Cupriavidus taiwanensis LMG 19424: one gene and its partner. The main gene of each other region encodes a partner of the protein of the gene in region 2 in a complex. Links are inferred from orthologs where the notes say so. Each region holds a gene or a part of one and is shown on either strand. Other genes may lie near its edges. The genes, in order: RALTA_RS10020 and RALTA_RS13900.

Evidence for each region.
Region 1: the proteins of RALTA_RS13900 (region 2) and RALTA_RS10020 are in contact, whole or in part, in a crystal structure (PDB 1YFN), measured with the Escherichia coli proteins. The link is inferred for Cupriavidus taiwanensis LMG 19424 from one-to-one orthologs.

Annotation. Positions count from the first base shown.
Region 1 is NC_010528.1:2,183,259-2,189,356, forward strand. The notes cover bases 2,269-5,113. They hold RALTA_RS10020 (sigma-E factor negative regulatory protein), read right to left. Parts: upstream 4,084-5,113; coding sequence 3,454-4,083; downstream 2,269-3,453. Other genes in these bases: RALTA_RS10015 (MucB/RseB C-terminal domain-containing protein), read right to left, coding at 2,366-3,445; rpoE (RNA polymerase sigma factor RpoE), read right to left, coding at 4,204-4,803; RALTA_RS10030 (hypothetical protein), read right to left, coding at 4,860-5,113. In the rest of the region: lepA (translation elongation factor 4), read right to left, coding at 1-241; RALTA_RS10005 (glutaredoxin family protein), read right to left, coding at 438-743; RALTA_RS10010 (DegQ family serine endoprotease), read right to left, coding at 750-2,237; more of RALTA_RS10030, read right to left, coding at 5,114-5,456; fabF (beta-ketoacyl-ACP synthase II), read right to left, coding at 5,437-6,098. UniProt on the Escherichia coli protein: An anti-sigma factor for extracytoplasmic function (ECF) sigma factor sigma-E (RpoE). ECF sigma factors are held in an inactive form by an anti-sigma factor until released by regulated intramembrane proteolysis (RIP).
Region 2 is NC_010528.1:3,024,257-3,030,225, forward strand. What follows is about bases 2,192-4,907. They hold RALTA_RS13900 (ClpXP protease specificity-enhancing factor), read right to left. Parts: upstream 3,936-4,907; coding sequence 3,447-3,935; downstream 2,192-3,446. Other genes in these bases: RALTA_RS13890 (class I adenylate-forming enzyme family protein), read left to right, coding at 2,192-3,204; RALTA_RS13905 (glutathione S-transferase N-terminal domain-containing protein), read right to left, coding at 3,994-4,605; RALTA_RS13910 (cytochrome c1), read right to left, coding at 4,821-4,907. In the rest of the region: RALTA_RS13880 (acyl-CoA carboxylase subunit beta), read left to right, coding at 1-334; RALTA_RS13885 (acyl-CoA dehydrogenase family protein), read left to right, coding at 300-1,553; more of RALTA_RS13890, read left to right, coding at 1,621-2,191; more of RALTA_RS13910, read right to left, coding at 4,908-5,564; RALTA_RS13915 (cytochrome b), read right to left, coding at 5,601-5,969. UniProt on the Escherichia coli protein: Enhances recognition of ssrA-tagged proteins by the ClpX-ClpP protease; the ssrA degradation tag (AANDENYALAA) is added trans-translationally to proteins that are stalled on the ribosome, freeing the ribosome and targeting stalled peptides for degradation.

The DNA of each region.
Region 1 (6,098 bases), 840 kb from region 2 along the record:
GTCCGGGGGTGTCGATCAGGTTCAGGTTGTAGACCTGGCCGTCGCGGGCCTTGTAGCTCAGCGCCGCGGTCTGCGCCTTGATGGTGATGCCGCGCTCTTTTTCGATATCCATCGAATCGAGAACCTGCGCTTCCATCTCCCGATCCGACAGCCCTCCGCAAAGCTGAATGATCCGGTCGGCCAGGGTGGACTTCCCATGGTCGATGTGGGCAATGATCGAGAAATTACGGATATGGTCCATCTAATGTTCAGGGAAGCGCCGGCTGAGAGCCCGGGCGGCAACAAGCAGTGGAGCGGCCCGGCGCCGCGCGCCGCAAGGCGTGCGCGGGCGTACCGCGGGTTCGGGGGTGCAATTTTTGCGCCAATCCGCAATTTTACCGGATTTTCAATGACTTCCGGGTCGTCATATGGTGGCGTGGCGCGGATGCCGGCGCGGCTCAGCGGGCGGTGCGCGTGGCGCCATGTGCGGCCAGCCATACCCTTGTTGCCGCTTCGTCGAGGAAATAGTGACAAAGGGGCGCAGCATTCGCCGACGAGTCCGCCCGCAAGTCCGCCGGCTTGCCGGGCATCAGCACCGGCACCAGTTCGCCAAAGCGCGCCTCCAGCGCGGCATCGGCGTCGACATCGACCTCATGCAGGGTAAAAGAAAAATCGCGCCGGAGCGGCTCCAGCGCGACTTTCATGTCTTCGCAAAGATGGCAGTACGCCCGGCCCAACAGCGTCAGCGCGGGCGTGGCAGCCATGGCGGATCAGCGGGACGAGGCAGCGCCCGGTCGCAGCGTCAGCACCTGGGTGGCATCGCCGCGCCGCACGAACACCGCGGCGATCCGGCTCTTGTCCAGGCCACGCACCAGGTCGTTGAACTGGCGTGCATTGGTCACGTCGGTGTCGCCCAGCCGCAGGATGATATCGCCCGGACGGATGCCGGCGCGCAACGCCGGGCCATCGGCCACCTCGACCTCGACGCCGGACTTGAGCTTGAGCTCTTTCAGGCGCGCCTCGGGCAGGTCGCTGACCACCAGGCCCAGCGCATTGGGCTTGCCGGCCTGGGCCGCGCTGTCGTCCTTGGGCGCCGCGCCGCTGCGCGCGCGCGCCTTGCCCTCCGGCTCCAGTTCGGCAACGGTGATGCTGACCTCGCGGGTCGCGCCCTTGCGCCACAGTTGCAACGGCACGCGCGTGCCGGGCTTGGTCTCGCCGACCATGCGCGGCAGGTCCGAAGCGCGCTCGATATCGCGGCCGTTGAACTTCAGGATGATGTCGCCCGCCTCGATGCCCGCCTTCTCCGCGGGACCGCCCGGCTCGACGCTGCCCACCAGCGCGCCGCGCGCACGGCCCAGGCCCAGCGAATCGGCGACCTCCTTGGTGACGTCGCCGATCGCCACGGCAATGCGGCCGCGCGTCACGCGCCCGGAGGACTTGAGCTGCTCCGACACCCGCATCGCCTCGTCGATCGGGATTGCGAACGAAATCCCCATGTAGCCGCCGCTGCGGCTGTAGATCTGCGAGTTGATACCGATCACTTCGCCGCGCAGGTTGATCAGCGGCCCGCCGGAGTTGCCGGGGTTGACCGCCACGTCGGTCTGGATGAACGGCAGGTAGTCGCCGGTATCGCGGCCCTTGGCCGAGACGATGCCGGCGGTCACACTGTTGTCCAGCCCGAACGGCGAGCCGATGGCCAGCACCCACTCACCGGCGCGGACCTTGTTGGAATCGCCCAGCGGCAGGCGCGGCAGGCCGGTGGCCTCGACCTTGAGCAGCGCGACGTCGGTGCGCTTGTCCGAGCCGATCAGCTTGGCCTTGAATTCGCGCTTGTCCGGCAGGGTCACGTAGATGGTTTCGGCGTCGGCCACCACGTGCGCGTTGGTCATCACATAACCATCCTGGCTGATGATGAAGCCCGAACCCACGCCGCGGCTCTGCTCTTCCTGCTGCGGCGGCTGCCCGCGGCGCGGCGGCGTGCCGGGCGCCGGCGCCCCCGGCATCGGCACGCCGAAGAAGCGGCGGAAGAATTCCGCCATCTCGTCGTCGCTGCCTGGCGCGCCGCGCTGTCGGACCAGCTCGGTGGTGCGAATGTTGACCACGGCCGGGCTGGCTTTCTCCACCAGGTCAGTGAAGTCGGGCAGGTTGTAATTGGAGGCAGCGGCCTGGGCGTGGCTGACTTCGGCAACGGTCGGGCCGAGCAGCATCATGGCAGCCATGACCACGGCCCGCGCCAGGGCTGGAGATCTGAACATCATCGACAACTCCCGGGATTCAGCGAAAAGAAGAAAAACCGACTGGATGTGATCCCGTGGCGGGGACCCTTCGCAGGTTTCATGGAGCCGGCCCCGGACGAAACCCGGGCGCCAGCCGCACCTGCTCACGCTCAGTGTACCGTCTTGGGCGGACGGTACTCTACGGCCGTCGCAAACTGGCGCACGGTGCTCGCCGGCACCTCGCCCACCACGGTGATCCAGAAATCGGCAACCCGGCGCACCACGACCTGGGTCGCGCCGAGCGCGGCCACGCCTTCGCGGCGCGCACGTTGCTCGGAAACCGGCTCAATGAAGACCGACAGGCCGGTGAGCCCGTCGCTGTAGACGATCTGCAGCACTTCGAACACCTGCCCGCGGGCATTGCCCGGAGGCGGCGCGCGCAACTCGCCGAGGGGGCGGCGGACCTCGCGGATCTTCTGGAATCCCTTGAGCGGCACCGCGATCGACCAGCCCTCGTCGGCGATGCTGGTGGGCTGGTAGGTCACCTCATAGTGATTCCAGCTGCTGGAATTCTTGATCGCGGCAAGGATACGCTGCTTCTCTGACGGCACGCCGATCTGCACCTGCGAGAACGACACCTGCTCCAGCACCTTGCCGCCGTCGCCGATGGTCTGCGCGCGCATCAGCAGGCCGGAATTCTTTTCCGCCCACAAGCGCACCGCGTAGCGCGCGGCATCGTGCGGCTCCAGCGCAAAGACCTCGCACTCCATGCCGGCCACGCGCTCGGCGGGCATCTTGCGCATGTCGTACAGGTCCAGCACATCGTTCTTGTTGGTGGCGAGCAGCGCCGGGAAGCGGTCCTTGGCGTCCTGCTTTTCCACCACCACCAGCTTGGCTTCGGGGATCAGGCTGTGCACGACGTCGTTCTGCCGCAGCACTTCGCGCGGCTTGCCGTCGAGGGTCTCGAGCCGTTCGTATTCGTTGTGGACGAGATCGCTGTAATGCTGGATACGCGAGGCGTGCATGACGCTGCCGCGCTGATAGATCAGCGTGCCGACATAGTTCTCGCGCTGTGCGGCTTTGTGGATCTTGTTGAGCCAGGCAGTTGCGTCGCGTCGGGTCAGCGTATTGTCCAAAGGCTGCGCGGTGGCCGCCGCAGCGCTCAGACACAAGGCCAGAAAAAAGGACCTACGCAGGGCCCTAATTCTCTGCGCGCCCGCTACATGGGCGGGCGAACCTCCTTTGTGCATGTCCGGCATTATTCCTGCGTATTTTCCTGAGTGAAGTTTGCACCGTTGGCAACCGTGCGCATGGTCGGCACGAAAGCATCCGTTGCCACTGAAGTGCGATGCGCACGCAGGTATTCGTCCAGGCGCGGGTCGCGGATCATCTGCGGGGCGTCCGCGGCGACCGTGACGATGCCGGCGGCCTGGCCGGAGGCCGGCTGTTCGGCACGGGCGACCACGGCATCCGGCGTTCCTACCGTGGCGGGACCGCGCATCTGCGGCACCACCACCCAGCTGACCGCGGCCACGGCGGCGGCGATGGCGGTGCCGGGCATCACGCGGCGCACCCACGACGGCCTGACCAGCAGGCGATGGCGGGCGCCAGCCTGCGCTACCGCCGGCACCAGCACGTGCGGCTCGGCTTCGAGGCGCGCGGAGAAACGCGAGAGGAAATCGGCGGTGGAACCCGCCTGCGTCAGGTCTTCGGAACGCAAGGCGTCGCCGATCAACTGGTATGTGGTCCAGTCGGAAAGGCCGGCTTCGCTCTTCGCGAGATCGAGCACGGCATCGACTTCGTGCGGCGCCAGTTCGCCATCCATCAATACGGAGATCTGCTCCGCTGCTTCCACTACATGAACCGACTGCTTATGAGCCTGACCCATTTCCCACCCCAAGACATTCCATTGAACACCGATAATCCCGTTACTGCTGTCGCTTATCGATGCAGGAATAGGCTGCAACGCTGGCCGCACGACATTCTTCTCTACCACCTGGACCGCCACTTACCACCGCTTGCCCTCTGCCGTTCCCAGCAGCGGGCGCAACCGCTCGGCAATCGCCTCGCGTGCGCGGAAGATGCGCGAGCGCACCGTGCCGATCGGGCACCCCATCGCTTCGGCGATTTCCTCGTAGCTGAGGCCCTCGATCTCGCGCAGCGTGATGGCGGTCCGCAATTCTTCCGGAAGTGCTTCCATCGCGCGGTTCACCGTCTCGGCAACTTGGCGCGTGTGAAGCATCGACTCCGGCGTATTGATATCCCTTAGTTGTTCACCGTCCGCAAAAGTTTCAGCCTCTTCCGCATCGATATCGCTGGACGCTTCCGGGCGGCGGCCCTGGGTAGCCAGGTAGTTCTTGGCGGTGTTGACGGCGATCCGGTACAGCCACGTGTAGAAGGCCGACTCCCCGCGGAACTGGGGCAAGGCGCGGTATGCCTTGATGAAGGCATCCTGCGCCACATCCTCGACTTCAGCGGGATCCCTGACCAGGCGCGAAATCAGGCGAATGATCTTCCGATGGTATTTGGTCACCAGAAGTTCAAAGGCCCGCTTGTCGCCCTGCTGGACGCGTTCAACTAGGAGCTGATCGGCTTCGCGTTCGCTCACGTATGGCTCACCTGCAGTGTATCTCTTGGTTTGGTCGTCACGACAAACGTTGTATTTTACCTACGATTCTCAGCCCGCCCGGTGAAGCAACGCGCATCCTGTGACCGCAAGCTAACAAAATCGTTCCCTGGGCTGGCATCGGGTTGCACCCGCAGTGCAACTCGCGCGGACCGTTGCAGCCACCGCGCCAGTTCCGGACCAGCTGCCTGCCAGGGAAGAAGAATGGCGCCGGGCATCGCCGGATCACCGGGGGCCAGGCACACTACCGCTGCGTCTCCGAGCTGCCAGCACTGCCGCACGACGGCTTCGCGCCGCGCGCCGCCGGGCGCTTCCAGCCAGATGCGCAGGGGGCCTTCGGCGTCGGCGTCCTGCACGGCCGTGCAGACCCAGCGCAGGCCGCGCCACCATGCCGGCCAGGCACGCAGGGCCGCTACGGCGGCCAGTGCCAGGCCGGCACCCGCTGCGAGGTGCCACCACAGCAAGCCCGCCTGGCTGCCGGCAATGGCATCGGCCAGCGTCCGCGCCAGCAGCGCGAGCGCCAGCAATTCGCCGGCACAAAACACGAACAGGGCCCACCCCAGCGGGTGGACCCTGCCATGGCGCAGCCCCTCAAGGGCCCGCCTCAACCACGGATCAGGCGCGGCGGAAAACAAGCGTGCCGTTGGTGCCGCCGAAACCGAAGTTGTTCTTCACTGCCACGTCGATCTTCATCTCGCGCGCCGTGTTGGCCACGTAGTCCAGGTCGCACTCGGGGTCCTGGTTGTCGAGGTTGATCGTCGGCGGCGAGACCTGGTGGTGCAGCGCCAGCACGGTGAAGACCGACTCCAGGCCACCGGCGCCGCCCAGCAGGTGGCCGGTCATCGACTTGGTCGAGTTCACCACCATCTTGTAGGCCTGGTCGCCGAATGCTGCCTTGATCGCATCGGATTCGTTCTTGTCGCCCAGCGGCGTGGAGGTGCCGTGCGCGTTCAGGTAATGCACCTGGTCGGTGTTGATGCCGGCATCCTTGAGCGCATTGACCATGCAGCGGCGCGGGCCGTCCATGTTCGGCGCGGTCATGTGGTAGGCGTCGCCACTCATGCCGAAGCCGATCAGCTCGGCATAGATGCGCGCACCGCGGGCCTTGGCCGACTCATACTCTTCCAGCATCATCACGCCCGCGCCTTCGCCCAGCACGAAGCCGTCGCGGTCCTTGTCCCACGGACGCGAGGCCGCTGCCGGATCGTCGTTGCGCGTCGACAGCGCGCGCGCGGCGGCGAAACCACCAATGCCCAGCGGCGACACGGTCGATTCCG
Region 2 (5,969 bases):
CGGCCGGGGCTACGAGCCGCGCTTCCTGTTCGCGTGGCCGCATTCGCAGTGCGCCACCATGGGCGCCGAGCAGGCCGCCCGCACGCTGGCGCAGGTTCGCATCGCGGCGCTGGCGCGCGAGGGCAGGCAGCCCGACCCGGCCGAAATCCAGGCCATCCACGACCAGATCCATCGCGACTACACCCGCAGCAACAGCGTCTATCACCAGACCTCCGAGCTTCGTGACGATGGCGTGCTCGACATGGTCGATACACGCAATGCACTGGGCATCGCCCTGTCCGCCTCGCTCAACGCGCCATTTGGCGAGCGGCGGCAAGGCGTCCTGCGCATCTGAGCCACCGGTCCGACGAACCACAGGAGACAACGTGACGACATCGCTTTCCCAATTCGAACTCTCGCCGGAGCAGCGTGAGATCTATGAGCAGGCGTTCCGCTTCGCCAGGGCGGAACTGGCACCGCTGTTGCCGCGCATGGACGACGAAGACTGGTATCCCGAAACGCTGATGCCCATGCTCGGTGCCGCCGGCTATCTCGGCATCACCGCGCCGCCCGAATACGGCGGGTCGGGCATGGACCTGTTCTCGGCCGGCATGGTAGGGGAAGCCTTCGGCTACTGGAACGCGAATGCGGGCTTCATCTGGGGCCCGCATGAGAACCTCTGCCTGAACAACATCCTGCGCAACGGCACCGACGAGCAGAAGCGACGGTACCTGCCGAAACTGTGCTCCGGCGAATGGGTGGGCGCGCTGGCCCTGACCGAGCCGGGCGCCGGATCGGATGCGCTTGGCAGCATGCGTACCGCGGCCCGGCGCGACGGCGACCACTATGTGCTCAACGGCCGCAAGATGTTCATCTCGAATGGCCCGGTGGCGGACGTTGTGCTGGTGTACGCCAAGACCGAGCCGACCCTCGGTGCCAAGGGCATATCGGCGTTCATCGTCGAAAAAGGCTTCCCTGGCTTCAGCGTCGCCCAGAAGCTGAACAAGATGGGTTGGCGCGGGGCACCCACCGGCGAACTGGTGTTCGACGAGTGCCGCGTGCCTGCCCGCAACCTTGTCGGCGGCGAGAACCGTGGCGTGGCGGTGGTGATGAGCGGGCTCGACATCGAACGTGCCTTCCTGGCGCTGTCGTGCATCGGCTCTGCGCAGCGCTGCCTGGATCTGTCGCTCGAGTATGCCAGCACGAGGCAGCAGTTCGGCAAGCCGATCGAGTCGTTCCAGCTGGTGCAGGCGATGCTGGCGGACATGTTCGTCGAGCTTGAAGCCGCGCGTGCGCTGGCCTACCGGGCGCTGATGGCCTGCAATGACCTCGAGCGCGGCGGCGGCGGCCGCGGTGACATCCACAAGCTGTGCGCCGCCTCCATCCTGAAAGTCGCCGAGATGCTGCTCTCGGTCACGGACAAGGCCGTGCAGATCCACGGCGGTTCCGGCTTCATCTGGGAAACGGAGGTCAACCGCCATTATCGCAACGCCAAGCTGGCCACGATCGGCGGCGGTACCAGCGAGGTGCGGCGGCTGATCATCGCCGAGGAGCTGCTGCGCGCAACGCACTGAAGGCCGTGCATCACCGCGGCGAAGACGCGTGCCGCGCGTGCAACGACAAGACCAGGAGGAGACGAAGATGGAAAATCTGCCCGCATCGACGGAAAGCCGGCGTATCGGCCGCATTGCCCTCGGCGACGTGCTGTACCGGTCAGCCATCAGGTTCGGCGCGCGCGTGGCCGTGGTGGACGGCGACCGCCGCCTGTCCTACCGCGAGCTGGATGATCTCAGTTCGCAATTTGCCGACTATCTGCTGGAAGCCCACCCGGAGCCGGTCCAGGTAGCGACGCTGTGCGCGAACTCTGCGGACATGGTGGTAGCGATCAACGGTATCCACAAGGCCGGCCATGTCTGGGTGCCGGTCAACATCCTGCTCGACCCGGCCCAGATCGGCTACATCCTGCGTCACGCGGAGGTGTCCTGCATCGTTGCCGACGAGGCACTGAGCACGCAGCCCCAGATCGCGGAACTGCTCCATGGGCTGGACCTTCCCGTCATCCTCGTGCGCGCCGGCGCTGGAAGCACCGGCGGCAGGACGCTCGCAAACGTCACCCGCGGTCGCCCCGCTGCCCTGCCGGCGGTCGACATCGACAGCGGGCAGCCCGCGCTGATCATGTACACCAGCGGTACCACGGGCAATCCGAAGGGCGCGGTGCATTCGCACGCGTCGGTGTACAGCGCGGTGCTCGCCAATGTCTCGGCGCTCGCGTATACCGAGAAAGACGTGGTGAGCGGGATGCTGCCGCTGTTCCATTGCGGCCAGCATGTGGCGATGGCAACTGCCCTCGCTGCAGGCGCGAGCGTGGTGCTTGCACGCGGCTTCAGCGCCCAGGCGACGATCGACGCCATCGCGCGGGAACGCATCACGCTGCTGATTGGACTGCCGATGATGTACGCGGCGATACTGGACGATCCGCGGGCACCCTCGGCCGATTTCTCGTCGCTGCGCCTGTGCATGTACGCCATGGCCGCCATGCCGCGCGTCCTGGTCGACAGGATCGCCGCGGCAATGTGTTCCGACATCGTGCTCGTTACCGGCCAGACCGAGATGTACCCGGTCACCATGAGCTTCCGTCCGGTGGAACATCCACATCGCGACGCCAACTACTGGGGTACTTCAACCGTGGTGTGCGAGACCGCGCTGATGGACGACGACGGCAGGCTCCTCGGGCCGGGAGAGGTTGGCGAGATCGTCCATCGCGGACCCAACGTGATGCTTGGCTACTTCAAGGATCCCGCCGCCACCGAATCTGTCCAGAAATATGGATGGCACCATACCGGCGACCTCGGGACCTTCGATGAAGACGGACAGCTGTTATTTCTCGATCGCAAGAAGGATATGATCAAGACCGGCGGCGAGAATGTGGCCAGCATCAGGGTCGAATCCGCCATCCTCAGTCACCCGGCAATCGCCTCCGCCGCGGTGGTCGGCCTGCCGCATCCCCACTGGAGCGAGGCGATCTGCGCGTTCGTCGTGCTTAAGCCGGACTCCGAATGCAGCGAGCAGGAGCTCATCGCCCATTGCCGCCCCCATCTCGGCAAGTTCGAGACACCAAAGGCAGTGAAGTTCATCGAGGCACTTCCGCTAACTGCCACGGGAAAGGTGCAAAAACACATTCTGCGCAAGCAATACGAGAACTGTTTCGCCTCGGAGAATCCGTAGCGGGAAAGCTGGCCGGATATCGATGGATCGATGGAAGGGGATCCACAGCGGTGGATATCGACCGCAAAAGGCACAAGGGGTTACACGGAAATTCCCTGTAACCCCTTGAGTTATCTGGTGCCGGCTGCAGGACTCGAACCCGCCACCTGATGATTACAAATCAACTGCTCTACCTGATGAGCTAAGCCGGCATATTGGTACAGACCGCGATTCTACTGCATTGCGGTCGGCTTTGGGATGGCTTACTTCACCACTTTCAGTGCGGGCTTCTTGCCGCCGATGCGCGGCACCGGGGGCGGCGTGTCGTCGTCGCCCGGGCCGGTGTCGCTGGTGGTTGCCGGGGTTTCGGCTTCCACCGGGGCGAGCTTGGGCGGCGGGTTGTTTTCGCGCTCGGTGGCGGCCTGGGTTTCCGGCAGGCTGCGTTCGACCGGGAACGCCATGCCTTGCCCGTTCTCGCGGGCGTAGATGGCCAGCACGTTTTCCACCGGCACGTCGATCTTGCGCGAGACACCGCCGAAGCGTGCGCTGAAGGTGATCCACTCGTTGCCCATGTCCAGGCCGCTGGTGGCGTCGAAGCTGACGTTCAGCACGATCTCGTTGTTCTTGACGAACTCGCGCGGCACGTTGGTGTTGGCGTCGACGAAGACCGCGATGTACGGCGTGAAGCCGTTGTCCGTGCACCATTCATAGATGGCGCGGATCAGGTAGGGCTTGGTGGAGGTTTCAGGCATTGTGCTTCCAATGGCGCCGCGAGTGGCCCGAGGGCGGTTGCCGTCGGGCCGGTGCCGGTTAGCGGCGCATCACCTTTTCGGACGGGGTCAGCGCTTCGATGTACGCGGGACGGCTGAAAATGCGTTCAGCATACTTCAGCAGCGGCGCGGCGTTTTTCGACAGCTCGATGCCGTAGTGGTCCAGGCGCCACAGCAGCGGCGCGATGGCGACGTCGAGCATCGAGAACTCTTCGCCGAGCATGTACTTGTTCTTGACGAAGATCGGCGCCAGCTGCGTCAGGCGGTCGCGGATCGCGGCGCGGGCGCGTTCGTGGTTCTTTTCCGCGGCCTTGCCCTTTTCGTTCTCCAGCGTGTAGACGTGGGTGAACAGTTCCTTTTCGAAGTTGAACAGGAACAGGCGGGCGCGGGCGCGCTGCACCGGGTCGGCCGGCATCAGTTGCGGGTGCGGGAAGCGCTCGTCGATGTATTCGTTGATGATGTTCGACTCATACAGGATGAGGTCGCGCTCGACCAGGATAGGCACCTGGCCGTACGGGTTCATCACCGAAATATCTTCGGGCTTGTTGAACAGGTCGACGTCGCGGATTTCAAAATCCATGCCCTTTTCGAACAGGACAAGGCGGCAACGTTGGGAAAACGGGCAAGTCGTACCCGAATACAACACCATCATGGTTGGATTCCTTGGGCTTAGCCGGAGCTGGGTCGGACAGTAAGGTCTGCCATTCTGCCAAAGTCGGCTACCGAAAAGCAAATAAGTGGCAAATACAACACTTTTTGGGAAGGCCGTGTCGAAGCGCTACCCGTAAAAGACAAGGGGCGGCGCTGTTCAACAGCGGCCGCCCCTTGCCCGGTTGGATAAGGGCCCGAACCAGGCCCCGATACAACTTACTTCACGTCTTTCCAGTATGCCGCGTTCAGGCGCCAGGCGAACACGGTGAACACGCCCAGGAACAGCAGCACCCAGACGCCCAGGCGCTTGCGGTGGTTCTGCGCGGGCTCGGCCATCCAGTCCAGGAAGCTGACGAGGTCCGCCGTCATCTGGTCGTACTCGACCTTGCTCAGCTTGCCCGGGCTCAGTTGCTCGAAGCCGGCGAACTTGTGCACCTTCTCGCCGTGCTCTTCCACTTCGGTGAACTTGGCGGCGCGCTGGCCTTGCAGTTCCCACAGCACGTGCGGCATGCCGACGCTCGGGAACACCAGGTTGTTCCAGCCGGTGGCGCGGCTGTCGTCGCGGTAGAACGTGCGCAGGTAGGTGTAGAGCCAGTCGTCGCCACGGGCGCGCGCGATCACCGACAGGTCCGGCGGCTGCGCGCCGAAGAAGGCCTTGGCTTCCTTCGGCTGCATGGCGATGTTCATGGTCTCGCCCACCTTGTCCGCGGTGAACAGCAGGTTCTCGCGGATCTGGTCGTCGGTCAGGCCGATGTCCTTGAGCCGGTTGTAGCGCATCATCGACGCGCCGTGGCAGTTCAGGCAGTAGTTGACGAACACCTTGGCGCCGCGCTGCAGCGACGACAGGTCGGCGGTGTTCACCGGCGCCGGCTCGAGGGGGAAGCCCCCCTCGGATGCCATGGCGGGCGCGCCGGCAATGCAGGCGCCGGCCAGCGCGAGGATCGAAAGCAGCTTTTTCATCTTGTGTCCTTGTGCTCTTGTCGGGGTTCGCTTCGCTCAGTGCGGGTGGAACGTGACACGCTCCGGGACCGGCTTGAACTCGCCGACACGGCTCCACAGCGGCATGGTCAGGAAGAAGGCGAAGTACAGCAGCGTACCCAGCTGCGACACCTTCTCACCAACCGGCGACGGCGGTTGCACGCCGAGATAGCCGAGCACCAGGAACACCACCACGAAGACGATCAGGATGGTCTTGTGGAAAGCGGGACGATAGCGGATGGACTTGACCGGCGAGCAGTCGAGCCACGGCAGGAAGAACAGGATCACCACCGAGCCGCCCATCACCAGCACGCCCCAGAACTTGGCGTCGATGAAATAGAAGCCCACGGCCAGGATCACCGCGATGGCGATGGCACCGATCTTCAC